Regions from separate parts of the Bacillus sp. C1 genome, predicted to be linked through region 1. Evidence: predicted binding sites of a transcription regulator. Region 1 holds the regulator's gene; each other region holds the start of a gene.

Region 1 (5,655 bases):
TACAAGCAGATGGCGAACTAGATCGTCACAAGCTCGGGAGTATTGTATTCCATAATGAGGAAAAACGATTGCAGTTAAACGGAATTGTTCATCCTGCTGTTCGAAAAGAAATGAATGCTCAGAAGGATATGTACATAGAGAAAGGTGTGCAAGCGGTTGTGTTAGATATTCCGCTTTTATTTGAAAGTAAGTTAACAAATCTTGTTGATCATATTTTAGTTGTAGCGGTATCACCTAGTACGCAGTTAGAACGTTTAATGAAGCGAAATGGTTTTAGAGAAGAAGAAGCAAAAGCGCGCATTCATTCACAAATGTCTGTAGCAGACAAAGTAGCGCTGGCTGATAAAGTTATTTATAATGATGGCACAATTGCAGAGACGAAAACACAATTGCAGGTCATTTTACAAGGATGGAATATTATTAACTAAAAAAATGTGAAAATAGTGAAAATGTTTAGTGACATATCCTCTTTTTGTGTTATACTATTATTGGGATTGGAGATAAATAGTATAACGCATTCAAGGGGGATAACATATTATGACTCGTGTGGCAATTAATGGATTTGGACGTATTGGGAGAATGGTATTTCGTCAAGCTATAAAAGAAAGCGCATTCGAAATTGTAGCCATCAATGCGAGCTATCCATCAGAAACATTAGCACACTTAATCAAGTATGATACAGTTCATGGCAAGTTTGACGGGACAGTGGAAGCATTTGAAGATCATTTACTAGTGGATGGGAAAATGATTCGCCTTCTAAACAACCGCGATCCAAAAGAATTGCCTTGGAAAGAACTAGGTGTTGAAGTTGTGATCGAAGCAACTGGTAAATTTAATGCAAAAGAAAAAGCGATTCTTCACGTAGAAGCTGGGGCGAAAAAAGTTATTTTAACAGCACCTGGTAAAGATGAAGATATAACAGTTGTAGTTGGTGTGAACGAAAAACAATTAGATATTACAAAGCATGTTGTTATTTCAAATGCATCGTGCACAACAAACTGTTTAGCACCTGTTGTTAAAGTGTTAGATGAGCAGTTCGGAATTGAAAACGGTTTAATGACAACTGTTCATGCTTATACAAATGACCAAAAAAATATTGATAACCCACATAAAGATTTACGAAGAGCACGTGCTTGTGGACAGTCTATTATTCCGACAACAACTGGTGCTGCAAAAGCATTAGCGAAAGTTCTTCCGCACTTAAACGGGAAACTTCATGGAATGGCACTTCGTGTTCCAACACCAAACGTGTCTCTTGTTGACTTAGTAGTAGATGTAAAACGTGATGTAACAGTTGAAGACATTAATGAAGCGTTTAAAACTGCTGCAACTGGTGCAATGAACGGAATTATCGAGTTCAGCGAAGAACCTTTAGTTTCTATTGACTTTAATACAAATACACATTCCGCTATCATTGATGGTTTATCTACAATGGTAATGGGCGAACGTAAAGTAAAAGTACTAGCTTGGTATGATAACGAGTGGGGTTACTCTCGCCGTGTTGTAGATCTTGTGACGTTAGTTGTTAATGAATTAGCGAAGCAAGAAAACGTACAACATATTTAAGTGGAATGGAGGAAGGCAAGCGATTGCTTGTCTTCTTTTTATTTTTTTCTGAAAAGAAAAAATTATAGAAGTATATTTTTAAAGCGGATACATACCTAGAAGCATTGTGATTACTGTATTTTTGAATCTGTTATTTTTTTTGAAGAAAAGTAAAGAAGAGAATGTGACAGAAAAACGAAAAAACTGTTGTTGCAAAATGAAAATAAACAAAGTATACTAACACTCGTAAACTTAAGAGCTGAGGTACGTAGTCACTACTTAAAGGGTTAGGACCTCTCTGGACTAACTTTCCCCCGTGGTAGTGGAGCAAGCCAAATTGCAAATTAGTTTTCAATTCGAACAGTTAGATTAAATTTACAAGGGGGAACTGTAGAATGGATACTATGGACACGATGGGCCGTCACGTAATCGCTGAACTTTGGGATTGCGATTTTGACAAGCTCAATGATATGCCGTTTATTGAACAATTATTTGTGGATGCAGCACTAAGAGCTGGTGCTGAAGTACGTGAGGTTGCTTTTCATAAGTTTGCACCGCAGGGTGTAAGCGGAGTGGTAATTATTTCGGAATCACACTTAACAATTCATAGCTTTCCAGAGCACGGCTATGCAAGTATTGATGTTTATACTTGCGGGGATCGTATTGATCCGAATGTTGCTGCCGAGTATATTGCAGAAGGTTTAAATGCGAAAACTCGCGAGAGCATCGAGCTTCCTCGAGGCACAGGTAGCTTCGAAATTAAACATAGAGAAACAAAAGCTCTTTAAAAAAGAACATAATTGATTTAAAATGTAAAGAGGTGTATAATGCACCTCTTTTTTAGTTTATATAAGATGAGATTTCCACGGTGAGGGAACTGTACAAATTAGAATTTTACCCCGATTGGTGAGGGTTGATTAAAGTTTCAATTTATGCAGAACTGAATCTTTTGTCTCATTATGTTACAGTAAAATGAGTGAAAGTGATGAATCAGTACGGAGTTACAGTGGTAAGCGTAGATAAATAGGTTATATAATGTTGTATATATTTTCACGTGTAGGTGGAGTAAGAAGAATAAAGATTAAATTACAAGGGAGTGAATGAGTTGCGTTGTCCATCCTGTTTTCATAATGGTACAAGAGTATTGGATTCACGTCCAGTAGATGAGGGGCGCTCCATTCGAAGAAGAAGAGAGTGTGAAAGTTGTTTAAATCGATTTACGACATTTGAGCGAGTAGAAGAACCGCCACTTATTGTTGTAAAAAAAGAAGGAACAAGAGAAGAGTTTAATAAAGAAAAGATTTTACGTGGATTAATTAAAGCGTGTGAAAAAAGACCTGTATCGTTAAAGCAATTAGAAGAAGTAACACAAAATGTAGAACGTGAACTTCGAAATTTAGGGATATCAGAAGTGAAAAGCGATATGATCGGCGAAATTGTAATGGAAGCACTTCGAGATATTGATGATGTTGCTTATGTACGATTTGCTTCTGTATACCGTCAATTTAAAGATTTAAATGTATTCATTGAAGAATTAAAAGATATACTGCAAAAAGAACGAGAATAAAGGGAAACTTTGAGCCTACAAATAGTGGGGAAAGAGCTAGAAGCATATGCTATTAGCTCTTTTTCACTAAGGAGTTACATATGTATACTGGGCGAAAGGAAGGAATTGCAAGGATGGAAAAACAGTCATGGATGGAGCTACTCCCGATTGATCGTTATAAAGTAAGTGCAAAAGGATTGCTGCATAGTTACGATCGGAAGGTATTAACGATGTTATATCAACCATTAGTGGGTAGCAAGGCTTTTAGCTTATACATGACGCTGTGGGGAGAGCTAGAGCAGGATCGCGTATTTGGAAAAGAGAATACACATCACTCTCTTATGGTGACAATGCAAATGCAGCTTCCTGAAGTGTATGAAGAACGTGTGAAATTAGAAGCAATTGGGCTGTTAAACGTATATATAAAAAAAGAAAAAGATATTCGAATGTTTATATACGAGCTAGCGCCGCCGTTATCGCCAAAACAATTTTTTGATGATATCGTCTTGAGTATCTTTTTGTATAATCGATTGAGCCGTGCAAAATATAATCAAGTTAAGCAATATTTTTTAGAAGAAGCATTTGATTTTTCATCTTATGAAAATGTTACGCATTCTTTCAATAATGTATTTGGGTCTTTTAATCCAGGCCAATTTGAACATGCGCAAGAGGAACTTCGGATTCCAAGTAGCGCAGTTATGCCTGGCAATGCAAAGGGAACTGCTCCTGCTCTTTGGAACGATTTCTTTGATTTTTCTTTATTTGTAGAAGGATTATCAGCTCTTGTGCCGCGAAAAGCGATTACGGATCAAGTACGTGAATGTGTAGTTACACTCTCTTACGTGTATGGTGTGGATGTGCTTTCAATGCAAAATATTGTACTTGGTGCAATGACAGAACTGCAAACGATTGATATGGAAAGGCTTCGCAAAGGGGCGCGTGATTGGTATCAATTTGAAAATGGTCAAGCGCTCCCTATATTAAGTGAACGAGTGCAGCCTCATTCTGCACGTACGATGAAAGAGAAAGAGCCGTCTACACAAGAAGAGATGCTGATGAAACAGCTAGAAGAGATTTCACCAAAACAATTGTTAAAAGAAATCTCAGGCGGTGCAGAAGCGACAAAAGCAGACTTGCAAATTGTAGAAGAAGTAATGATGAATCAAAAACTAACGCCAGGTGTTGTCAATGTACTTATTTATTATGTCATGCTGCGTTCAGATATGAAGCTCTCCAAATCCTATGTTGAGAAAATCGCGGGACATTGGGCTCGAAAAAAAGTTGGGACCGTATCAGAAGCGATGGCATTGGCGAAAGAAGAGAATCGTCAATACCAAGAGTGGGCTGAAACGAAGAAAAAAGGTCGTACGCCAAAGAAAACAGTGCGGAAAGAAATGGTGCCAGATTGGCTTAAGGAAGAAACGAAAGAACAAACGAAAGAATTAGAAAAAAATGATGTGAGTGTGGCAGAAAACCCGAGCAAGCTAGAAGACGAACGAAAGAGATTGGAAGAAGAGTTAAAAAAATATAAGCGTGATTAATAAAGGAGAATGAACGCTCTTTGAGGTGAAAGAATGGAGCATATTCAAAATTCATTTGCAAAGTTGATGCAAAATGAGAATTTTAAAAATAGATATGAAGTGTTAAAAGCTGAAGTTATGGCGCACCCGCGTGTGAAAGAGTTTATTGAAGAACATAAAGGTGAAGTCACGACTTCTATGATAGAACGAAGTCTTGTGAAACTGTATGAATATATTGGACAAAGTGTTGGTTGCGGGGATTGTCCGAATTTAGAATCATGTAAAAATATGATTCAAGGATATGAGCCGAAACTAATTATTCAAGGTAAGATGATTGATATTCAATATGATCGTTGCGTAAGAAAAGTGGCTTATGATGAAAGAAAGAAACAAGAGAAGCTTATTCAAAGTGTATATATGCCCAAAGATATATTACAGGCATCTATGTCTTCTCTTGATTTATCTGATAGAAATCGCTTCGAAGCAATCCGTGCTGCGAATGAATTTTTAAGTGAGTATGAACCGGGTAAAAAAGTGCAGGCTTTGTATTTCCATGGACCGTTTGGTGTTGGGAAAACATTCGTGTTAGGAGCAATTGCAAACGAATTAGCGCAGCGGAAAGTTAGTTCCATGATTGTGTACTTACCTGAGTTTTTGCGTGAAATTAAAAGCTCACTGCAAAATAATACGATTAGCGAAAAGATTGATGCAGTAAAGTATGTACCAGTCTTAATGCTAGACGATATTGGAGCAGAAGCGATGTCGAGCTTTGTTCGTGATGATGTCCTCGGTGCAATTTTACAATTCCGTATGCTTGAAAATTTACCGACGTTCTTTACATCGAACTTTGATTTTAAACAGCTAGAACATCATTTAACGTATACACAGCGCGGAGAAGAAGAAGAAATGAAAGCGGCACGTATTATGGAGCGTATTAAATATTTAGCAAAACCAGTTGCGATTGGCGGGAAAAACCGTCGTCATACGTAAAGAGTGAGCATTTGGCTTGCTCTTTTTTTGTAGCTTTTCTTTCATATATGTTTG
Region 2 (5,655 bases), 1.0 Mb from region 1:
CCTCTCTGCTGAATTCGTATTTTCAGTATAGGCACGTTTTGTGTCCTTCTTGTGAACTCATCGTGAAATCCAATTTAAAAAATACTCTTATTCATTATTGTAGACAAAAAATCGATAATTTGCACATTTTTATCTACAAAAGAAAGGTTAATTTCCCACCACACTAATTGCGGTTATAAAAACAAAAGGAGACCTCCACTCGTTTTCTCCCTTTGCTTTCTATTTAGCATAGAGCTAAATAAGCTCCGACCACTTCTATCCACGGACGAATCCTCTCTTCCAACACAAAAAGAATAGTTTTCTATCGTTTTTTCAATTTGTATTTAAGGATTATTCCTCGAACTTATACCCCACTCGAATAACAGTCCCAATATGTTTTGCTTTCTCACCTAACTTATTACGCAATTTTTTTATATGTGTATCTACAGTACGATCATCACCATAATAATCGTATCCCCATAATTGATCTAATAAATGCTGGCGTGATAATACAATTCCTTTATTCTCCATTAAATACACAAGGAGTTCAAATTCTTTATGCGTTAATATGATTTCTTCTCCATTTACCGATACTGTACGTGAAAGGCGATTCACATCGATTCCAGCCATAGATAGTGCATTTTCTTCGGCAACTCCTACGGCTCCATCCGCACGCTTTAATAAAGTCTTCGCCCTAGCTACGAGTACTTTAGGACTAAAAGGCTTTGTTACATATTCATCCGCCCCAAGTTCAAAACCTAACAATGTGTCATCTTCATCAGAACGAGCTGTAAGCATAATAATTGGTACCGCTGATTCTTTTCGAATACGACGACATACAGACCAACCATCTATCTCCGGCAACATAATATCTAACATAATTAAATCAATTGTATGTTCAGCAAATAATTCTAACGCTTGTTTTCCGTCTTCAGCTTCAATCACTTCAAAACCTTCATTACGAAAATAATCACTAACAATTTCACGTAATCTTCTTTCGTCTTCAACAAGTAATACCGTTTTATTCATCTGACCTATCCCGCCTTTTTACTCTTTCAATCGAATAATACGTTGGTTGGAGCTTCCGCGAAACGGAAGTGTCAAGTCCCTCTTTTCAAACTCAAACCTTCCATCGACTAGAACATCTCCATAATGTAATAACTCTATCATATCATTATTTTGAGAACGCTGTATCTCTTCTAATGTATAACCTGTGTAAATCCATAAGTTTTTGTTCAAAGTCTTCACGACTTTTGCTACCTCTTTCACTTCGGCAGCTTGAAAAAATGGATCTCCACCTGAAAATGTTACATCAGTAAGCGCATTTTTGGCAATCTCTTTTATAATTTCTTCTGCAGTCATTTCCGTTCCATTGCACTTATTCCAAGACTTAGGATTATGACACCCGAAACAACGATGCGGACAGCCCGCAAAAAATACAACTGTCCGCAGTCCTTCCCCATCTACTACACTATCATGAATAATATTCATTACTCTCATTTGTGTTTCACCCGGTCCGCTTCTTCACTGCGCTTTGCACTATTCCATTTAGACATATCCCCTACAAGATAGCCCGTAATACGGCGAATTCTTTCGATTTGCTGCTCTTCTTTATTCCCGCAAATTGGACATTCATTATCAATTACACCGTGATAACTACAACATTTACAACGATCTACCGGGTGATTAATAGATCCATATCCAACTCCATACCGCGCCATTGCCTGCACAATTTGCTTCAATGCTTTTTGATTATGAACCGCCGCTCCGTCTAATTCAATATACGTAATGTGCCCCCCATTACAGAGCGCATGAAACGGCCCTTCTAACCGAATTTTATCAATCGCTTGAATCTGGTAATAAACTGGAATATGGAATGAATTTGTATAATAGTTATGATTTGTCACACCGCTGATCATTCCAAATTCCTCTCGATCTCTTTTTACAAACTTTCCTGATAATCCTTCTGCAGGAGTCGCAATTAAAGAGAAATTCAGCCTATGTTCTTCCGTCGCTTTATCCATTTTCTGTCTCATAAAGGTCACAATTTCTTTCCCAAGATGCCATGATTCTTTATCTTCCCCATGGTGCTTTCCTGTTAAAACAACTAAGCATTCTGCAAGGCCAATAAAACCAATACTTAACGTACCTTGTTGTAAAATTTCAGCAACGGAATCTTCAGGATTCAATTTTTCGCCACCCCTCCATACTCCTTGCGAATAGAAAAAGTGAAAATCCCTTGCCTTTTTCGTACATTGATAAGTAAACCTTTCTAGCAATTGACGAACACCAAGATCTATATAATTATTTAAAGCCCCAAAAAACGCCGCTTGCGATTTACTAATTAATGCTAATTTCACTAAATTAATAGAAGTAAAAGATAAATTCCCTCTACCAATCGCAGTCTCTTCTCCATGAATATTAGACATAACACGAGTACGGCAACCCATATAACATACTTCACTTTCTGGACGACCATCATAATACACTGCATTAAATGGTGCATCTAAAAATGAAAAGTTCGGGAATAATCGTTCAGCCGTCGTTTCTAATGCCAATTCAAATAAATCATAGTTCGGATCACTTTCTTCAAAATTAACACCTTTTTTTAGTTTAAAGATTTGAATCGGAAAAATCGGTGTTTCACCTTGCCCGAGTCCAGACTGCGTCGCTCGTAATAATTGTCTAATTAACAATCTGCCTTCTTTCGATGTGTCTGTTCCATAGTTGATAGAAATAAACGGAACTTGTCCACCACCTCGGCTATGCATACTATTAGAATTATGAATAAATGCTTCACAAGCTTGATACGTATCATTTTCTGTTTCTTTCCACGCAAACTCTTCTACTTGCTCTTTCGTAAGCGGATATGCCCCTAATCTTTTCTTATTTCTTTCAAATGTCTTTCTCACGTACGGAGCTAAATCAATGTCAAATAACGCAAATGATTGACCTCCGTGCTGCATATTTTGATTTGCCTGAAAAATAATCGATGAAAGTGCTAATGCACTTTTAATATCTTGCGGTTGCCTCATATGTCCATGCCCGGTATGAAATCCTTTTTCCAGCATCTGTGCTAAAGGAATTTGCGAACATGTTGTCGTACCTGTTGCATAAAAATCTAAATCATGTGGATATAATATATTATGATCTATTGCTTTTTTTACTTGCTCAGAAAGTAAATATTCCGTTGCATAATATTTTGCACTCTCAGATGCAAATGTTCCCATCATCCCCATAGGAGATCGCCCATCAACATTTGCATTTTCTTGCATTAAGTCTTGCTCATTCCCGTGGACAATTGTTTCAAAAATCTTCATTAATTCTTCTCCACGCGCATTTTGTCCTATCATTTTCCAAACCTCCAACAACATCTTGTTAATCTATCAACCAAATGATACAACATATAGTTTCTGTCGGTCTGTGAGAAATGTAACATTCTTGTGAAAGTTTTTTTAAGAAACTTTGAATTTTTCATTTACAAAAAAGAAATGTGCTCTTTACAAATGTATGGTACAATATACGGGAAAAACTCTTTTTACCCTTTATCAACACATTTGAATAAAGGAGACTGAACTTATGCTTATTACATATCTGTTATTTATCGTTGCCTATTTACTTGGCTCGATTCCATTTGCACTCGTTGTTGGAAAGATTGGCTATGGAATCGATATTCGCGAGCATGGTAGCGGTAATTTAGGAGGAACGAATACATTTCGGACGTTAGGGAAAAAAGCAGGTTTTATCGTTACAATTGCTGACATTTTAAAAGGAACATTAGCGACAGGTCTGCCTCTTATTTTTGCTTTAGATATCCACCCTCTTTGGTTCGGATTAGCTGCAGTGCTTGGGCATGTATATCCGATTTTCGCTAAATTCCGCGGTGGAAAAGCAGTTGCAACTTCTGCGGGGGTGCTATTATGCTATGCGCCTATTACCTTTGCAATATTAGCAGTTGTCTTTTTTACCCTTCTATTTACAACGAGATACGTATCTCTTTCTTCAATGATAACGGCTATTGTAGCTGTTATTGCATCAATTATTGACGGGGATAAAATCTTCATTGTTGCGATGTGTTTATTAGCTGGTCTAGTTATTTATAGACATCGTGCAAATATTGGACGAATTATAAATAAAACTGAGCCGAAAGCAAATTTAACAAAGAAACAAAAGTAAGGTTATGACCCACATAACGCAAAAAGAAAACGCAAAGCATATTAATAGCGTCTTTTTGCGTTATTTTTTATACTAAAGAAAAAGCAACATAACTTGGAGGAACTATACATGAATCTTTCCGTAACAAAAGAAGCAGCAAATTGGTATAAAGACGAATTAAACTTACAATCTGGCGATACACTTCGCTTTTTTGTACAATACGGCGGTTGCAGTACTGTGCAAAAAGGACTTTCTCTAGGAATCCGTAAAGACGATCCTGCTCATCCTGCTGTTCAAATTCAAGAAGAAGGTATTAATTTCTTCGTTGAATCGGATGATGAATGGTTCTTTGATGGGCATGACTTATCTGTTACCTTTAATGCTGAGGATGACTTCCCGCAATTTAATTATGTAAAATAAAAAAAACGTGGCATTACGCCACGTTTTTTTATTTTTTCTTAATTTCCTCATATTTCGCATACCACTCAGGATATAGTTTCTTAAAAGATACAGGACGAAAGCCATCTTTTTTCGCACAAATATTTGTTGTTGTAGCGGTAATACAAAGATCTCCATCCCCATTATAAATTTCATATCCATATATAACACGAAGTGGACTAACTGAATCAATCCACGTCTTCACAATCGCTGTTTCTCCATAGCGCATCGCTTTCCGGTATGAAATTTGTAAATCTAATACAGGAGAAATAATACCTTCCTTCTCCATTTCAATATATGAAAAGCCTAATTCTTGTATCAATTTTGTACGTCCTAATTCCAACCACACTAAATAATTCGAATGATACACAACGCCCATTTGATCAGTTTCCGCATAGCGGATCTCAACTTCATATTCTGCTACAAACATATCACAATCTCCTTCTCACTTCTGTTTCCTCGCATATATTTAATCATAATACAGTGAAATCAAAAATAAAATAGAAACGGTGGATCTTTTTACCGAAAGGGGCGAGTATATGATTCAAATTGTAACCGTTCGTAGCGGCGATAGCGTATATAGTTTAGCATCTAAATATGGCACTACCCCCGACACAATCGTAAAAGACAACGGCTTAAATCCAGCTGAAACTCTCGTTGTCGGTCAGGCACTCATTGTAAATACAAGAGGAAATAATTATTACGTACAACCTGGGGACAGCCTTTATCGAATTTCGCAAACATATAACGTTCCTCTTGCGAGTTTAGCAAAAGTTAATAATTTATCTTTAAAATCCACTCTCCATGTTGGTCAACAATTATATGTACCAAAAGGCTCCAAACAGACGATAGAATCTATTGCCTACTTACAACCTTCTACCATCCCAATTAAAGAAAGTTTAGTGGCTGCTACGCGGGCCATCAATCCTTATCTCACCTATTTAGCCTATTTTAGCTTTGAAGCATTGCGCGATGGAACGTTAAAAGAGCCTACTGAAACTGCAAGAATTGCTCAAATCGCCATGCAAGGTCAAACGATTCCAATGCTTGTGATTACAAATATTGAGAACGGGAATTTCAGCG
Region 3 (5,655 bases), on a different contig from region 1:
CATTTATTGGTCGCACATTATGGGTGGTTGGATATTCTAAAGGTGTTGAGTCTTGTCGTGAAGCGCAAGGAAGGGCAAAGCAAGCGACTGATATGTTAGTTGGGTATGCATGCGTACATGGGCATATTGCACTCATCGGGCATAGTTATTTTAATACGATGATTGGGGCTGAACTGCGTGCTAGAGGATGGTCTGGTCCTCCCATTTTTCATAGGAAACCATGGAGTTGTACAGAATATACTTTTCACGAGGCGATGAACGGAAATATATTGAACACCAATTTAACATAAAAGCACACGATTACAATGAAGAATCGTGTGCTTTTTTTAGAAATGGAAGCTTTTTAAGAAACGAAAGCCTTTTTATATAGTGGCTTCACTAAATGAGCATATGGCTCTCCAACAAGCATAACAGTTTTATCCTCTTGGTAACCAAGTTTTTTATATAAAGAGAAAGCGCGCTTGTTTTCTAAATTTACAAGTAATGCAATTTTCTCATAGCCTTTTTCATAGGCGTCATTTTCCGCTGCTTGAATTAGCTTTGAACCGATCCCACGTCCGCCATAAGCGCTTGAAACGGATAATGTGTCAATATAGTATTCATCGAGTTCAGCTTCTTTTTCTAGCATAATAGATGAATCTTGATGGAGTTTTCGTAAGTGGTTTACAATTGGAGTATCTAGTCGTTCTGCGTGACCGCCATGGTAGGCTACGATAATCCCAACTGCTTGTCCATCTAGTTCTTCAACGAAACAGTTCTCAAAGCTAAGTCGATTTCCTTTTTTTGAAAACCAAGTTTCAAGTCCTGTTAAAACTTCTGTTTCTGTCTTCCCACCTGTGATTTTTTCAGCAATTTCGTGCAGAGCGTTGTACAATAAAGGAGATATTGCTTTCGCGTCTGTCTTTTTTGCTTTCCGAATCATATTATCCCTCCTAGTTGTCATTCTTATTGTAACATAAAATAAAATTTCAACCAGTGATTCATCAATTTCTTGAATTTTATAGATAAGCTTGAACATCGAATAGATTTAGTATAAGGAAACTGTTATGGTGGTATACGGTATTTCCTGTGCATGTAAGAAATTTAACATTGTCGACTTGTGAAAGATAAGATAAAATATTGCAAAGAGGTGAAATACATGGATCAACAATTAGCAAATACAATTTTAGATCAACTGAAAAGTGGAGAGATAGAAGAGTATGTTGTAACAAAAGATGTATTTTATACGTTTCGTGAGGTTGTAGTCAATCGAGAAGATTTTAAACATTTCAGCGGAAATGCACAGCGCGGCGGAAAAATTATTTATACATATACAGAAACACCGCGATCTTAATAGAAGAAAAAGTGGAGGAGAATGATGGGGGAATTTAAGCAAGGCATTTTACCACATTGGGATTACATGTGGAAAGATGGCGCGGGAAATCGCTTTGTAGGAATGGTTCTGTTTCCAGAGAAACGGAAACGTACGAAAGAAGTGATAGAAAAATTGAAAGTAGCATATGAGCAAGAAATCCAAATTCAAGCAACTGTAAAATTTCAGCATATGAATCAATATGTAGCGGGAATGGTTGTATATTTCGATGAAGAGGCGCCAGTATTTACAATGCAGGACAAAGACGAAAATTTTCATCATTTATTTATAAAGGATATTGTACGTGTTGAACATCGCAAATGAGTGATCCTCTATGTATAGTTTTTTTCATTTTCATTATATGAATGAATAAAATGGTGTGCTATAATAATATTTTTTATTGTGTAACAAAAAAGAAAGGATATGTATTCTTTCATAAACATTTACTCCATGAGGGAGGAAATTTCTTGCTTGTGTGATGTAAATAATGTGTAGCCGGTTTCGAACAGATTCCCTCGTAGATTCTGTTCTTTTTTATGTGATGCTGGAGAAATATATTTCTCCAGCATTTATTGTTTTTTGACAAAATATAATGAGAACATTTTTATAAATATGGTTAAATTCGTTGACAATTTTTTTGCAAAGCACTTTATTGACATGAGTTTTAGAATGTTGTTTCATAGTCTTTGTATTGAAAAAAACGACTCGTCATGTCGAAAAGTAAAAGTTTAAAAAAGAAAGAATTTATACATATATCTTGTGTCTTATTTTGAAACGTAATACAATATATAGGGAAAGCATGATTCGGCATCAAGATATAAAAGGAAGAAAGGGAGGGTCGGAGATGTTAATTGCATATGATTCTATGACGGGAAACGTGAAGCGTTTCATTCACAAATTAAATATGCCGGCCGTTCAAATTAATGAGGATTTAGTAGTAGACGAAGATTTTGTTCTTATTACGTATACAACAGGTTTTGGAAATGTGCCAGAACGTGTTTTAGAATTTTTAGAACGCAATAATGCAAATTTAAAAGGCGTATCTGCAAGTGGCAATCGCAACTGGGGAGATATGTTCGGAGCAAGTGCAGATAAAATCTCATCCAGATACGAAGTACCTATTGTATCAAAATTCGAGTTATCTGGAACAAATAAAGATGTAGAATATTTTAAAGAAAGGGTGCGGGAGATTGCGACACATTGAACTGAATAATGAAATCACGCAAATGCAAGATGGTTTCTATCAACTTCATAAAGATAAAGAAGCATTAGAGGTCTTTATGGAAGAAGCGAGAGAGAATACCGTTCATTTTGATAGCGTGGCAGAACGAATTAAGTATATGGATGAACACGATTATTATTACAACGTTCTGGACGAGTATAAATTGGAGGAAGTAGAAGAAGTATACAACGTTGCATACGGTGAAAACTTCGAGTTCCAATCTTATATGGCGGCATCTAAGTTTTATAAGGATTATGCGTTAAAAACAAATGATCAAAAACAATACTTAGAAAGCTACGAAGATCGCGTTTCAATTGTGTCATTATACTTAGGACGCGGTGATGTTAACAAAGCAAAACAATTTGCAAGCATGATCGTAAAACAAAACTACCAACCAGCGACACCAACCTTTTTAAATGCGGGAAGAAGCAGAAGAGGAGAAATGGTGTCTTGTTTCTTGTTAGAGATGGATGATAGCTTAAATTCGATCGGATTTAATATTAATACGGCGATGCAGTTATCAAAAATTGGTGGCGGAGTAGCTTTAAACCTATCTAAGCTACGCGCACGTGGTGAGCAAATTAAAGGCATTGATAACGCGGCAAGTGGTGTTGTACCAGTTATGAAATTGCTTGAAGATTCGTTTTCGTATGCGAATCAGTTGGGACAACGAAAAGGTGCCGGTGCAGTATATTTAAACATTTTCCATTGGGATATTATAGAGTTTTTGGATTAATTGGTAGTCCCTCTATACAGTAATGTATATGAGAAAACCTTGTGAACCTAGCCAATAGGGTGTCGCATTAGCGGCTAACGGTATCAGTTGAATAAGGGGAGAAGAAAAAGAACCCACGAAGAAGCTGACTAAGAGAGCCTACGGTCCATTTTATGTGGATAGCAGGTAATACCGTGCCAAGCTTGATAGAAATGCTTTTTATCAATTCTTTCGAGAAGGTGTAGAGACTATCGAACGCACGTCAATAGACGAAAGCTAGTAGAGTAGGCTGGAAATAGGCACCAGTCGAAGTGCAAGGCAACCAGTTACAGGTTGATGATATAGTCCAACCTTCATAGAAATATGAAGATAAGTTGACCAAAAAAATCAATGCCGACGAGAAGAGCCGTATTCAGTCTCTGTCAATCGGTATTATCGTTCCAAGTAAGTTCTTTGAGCTTGCTGAGAAAAACGAACCGTTCCATGTTTTCGCACCTTACACAGTATATAAAGAGTACGGAAAACATTTAGATGATATAGATATCGATGAAATGTACGATGAACTAATGAGCAATCCGAAAGTGAAGAAGAAGCCGCTTGATATTAGTGCGCGTGATATGCTCATTAAAATTGCAATGATTCAGCTTGAGTCTGGTTATCCATACTTAATGTTTAAATCAAATGCGAACAAGCAGCATCCGTTAAAGGATATTGGAACTGTGAAGATGTCGAACTTGTGTTAACTATGTAGCACCTTCTAGTAGAAATGCTAGTCGAAAACTCCGTTAAACGGGGAAAGCCTCGATGAGAGGTAACCTACCGTGCTAAATCTTATCTTAGAATGGATCGTATAAGAGTCAGAGAGTATCTTATTATTTTGTATAGTGCATAGATTACAGAACAACATAAAATAATAAGAGACTTTCTGAAAGATCGAGATAAGTAAAAGCCTAACGACTATCCCATTGGGGAGTAGGGCGCAAGCGATTGGCGTTCGAAAAGCGGAGCACCTAATCAGGTTATGCTGTAGGTGATGATATAGTCTGTCCTGTATGGCGACATGCAGCAGTTGTGTAAGCAACGGGCTGAGCGTAGCAACCTCAGTTGAACATTAGAGACCGAAATCTTCCAGTTACAAGAAACATCCGAAATTAACGACTACGGTACAGATGATATTATTCGTCGTGATATTAACTGTAACTTAGGATCATTAAACATTGTAAATGTAATGGAGAATAAAGAAATTCGTGAAGCAGTTCATGCAGGAATGGAAGCTTTAACAGCTGTTTCTGATATGACTGTCATTCCAAACGCACCAACTGTGAAAAAAGCGAATGATGAGCTTCATTCCGTTGGGCTTGGGGCTATGAACTTGCATGGATATTTAGCGAAAAATAAAATTGCTTATGAAAGTGCAGAAGCGAAAGAGTTTGTTCGTACATTCTTTATGATGTTAAACTACTACTCGATTGAAAAGAGTATGGGGATTGCAAAAGAAAAGGGCGAAACATTTAAAGACTTCGATAAGTCTGATTATGCAAACGGCACATACTTTGAAAAGTATGAAACGACAGATTATAGCCCTGAAACAGAGAAAGTGCAAAAACTATTTGAAGGAATCTATATTCCAACGAAAGAAGATTGGACAAGTCTAAAGGAACAGGTGCAGAAGCACGGGTTATACAACTCATATAGATTGGCCATCGCTCCGACACAATCGATCAGTTACGTGCAAAATGCGACTTCAAGCGTAATGCCGATCGTAAGTCAAATTGAATCAAGAACGTATGCAAATGCAACAACATATTATCCAATGCCGTATTTATCAAAAGATACATTCTGGTATTATAAATCTTCTTACGATATGAATCAGTTTAAATTAATTGATTTAATCGCAGAAATCCAAGAGCATATTGACCAAGGAATTAGTACAATTCTGTATGTAAATAGTGATATTTCTACTCGTGAATTAGCACGTTATTACATTTATGCGCATAAAAAAGGATTAAAAAGCCTGTATTATACAAGAACGCGTAAGTTAAGCGTGGAAGAATGTGTAGCTTGTACGGTTTGATGCAAACTAAAATTGATTCATATACAAAATAAAGAGTAAGACATCATGAGCAGGGTTTTTCTGACCCTGCTCATGCTTAGTTATAAAATTTAAGACGTCTAACAAGCGGTTAAGTTTTCATTACAAACTGAAAGCTTTACCGCTTGTTAGAAGAGCTTATTGATAGAGAAGGGGCGATTCAATGCGCGCGGTAAACTGGAATAAAAAAGAAGATGATTTTAGTTTAATGTTTTGGAAGCAAAACATTGCTCAGTTTTGGACAGAAGAAGAAATCGCAGTATCTTCTGATAAAA

Evidence for each region. The regulator NrdR, encoded in region 1, represses ribonucleotide reductase genes. The targets are predictions, from matches to a motif close to AACACNATATATNGTGTT.
Region 2: ACX5JI_RS05860 (anaerobic ribonucleoside triphosphate reductase) is a predicted target of NrdR. The motif match lies at 3,376-3,393, and genes of this name have one in related genera.
Region 3: nrdI (class Ib ribonucleoside-diphosphate reductase assembly flavoprotein NrdI) is a predicted target of NrdR. The motif match lies at 2,130-2,147, and genes of this name have one in related genera.

The regions. Positions count from the first base shown of each region.
Region 1 covers NZ_JBTMZT010000001.1:90,712-96,366, forward strand. Annotated here, with positions in the region: gene coaE (dephospho-CoA kinase) at 1-428, shown strand, start outside; gene ACX5JI_RS00480 (glyceraldehyde-3-phosphate dehydrogenase) at 538-1,566, shown strand; gene speD (adenosylmethionine decarboxylase) at 1,950-2,333, shown strand; gene nrdR (transcriptional regulator NrdR) at 2,651-3,112, shown strand; gene ACX5JI_RS00495 (replication initiation and membrane attachment family protein) at 3,226-4,632, shown strand; gene dnaI (primosomal protein DnaI) at 4,666-5,601, shown strand.
Region 2 covers NZ_JBTMZT010000001.1:1,089,187-1,094,841, reverse strand. Annotated here, with positions in the region: gene ACX5JI_RS05870 (response regulator transcription factor) at 331-1,008, opposite strand; gene nrdG (anaerobic ribonucleoside-triphosphate reductase activating protein) at 1,027-1,479, opposite strand; gene ACX5JI_RS05860 (anaerobic ribonucleoside triphosphate reductase) at 1,476-3,332, opposite strand; gene plsY (glycerol-3-phosphate 1-O-acyltransferase PlsY) at 3,559-4,155, shown strand; gene ACX5JI_RS05850 (HesB/YadR/YfhF family protein) at 4,264-4,554, shown strand; gene ACX5JI_RS05845 (acyl-CoA thioesterase) at 4,583-5,002, opposite strand; gene ACX5JI_RS05840 (glycoside hydrolase family 18 protein) at 5,112-5,655, shown strand, end outside.
Region 3 covers NZ_JBTMZT010000002.1:761,647-767,301, forward strand. Annotated here, with positions in the region: gene ACX5JI_RS10395 (histidine phosphatase family protein) at 1-290, shown strand, start outside; gene ACX5JI_RS10400 (GNAT family N-acetyltransferase) at 344-922, opposite strand; gene ykzS (protein YkzS) at 1,139-1,333, shown strand; gene ACX5JI_RS10410 (hypothetical protein) at 1,358-1,675, shown strand; gene nrdI (class Ib ribonucleoside-diphosphate reductase assembly flavoprotein NrdI) at 2,196-2,555, shown strand; partial or broken gene ACX5JI_RS10420 (ribonucleotide reductase barrel domain-containing protein) at 2,542-3,306, shown strand; partial or broken gene ACX5JI_RS10425 (ribonucleotide reductase barrel domain-containing protein) at 3,666-4,028, shown strand; gene ACX5JI_RS10430 (ribonucleotide reductase barrel domain-containing protein) at 4,412-5,362, shown strand; gene nrdF (class 1b ribonucleoside-diphosphate reductase subunit beta) at 5,544-5,655, shown strand, end outside.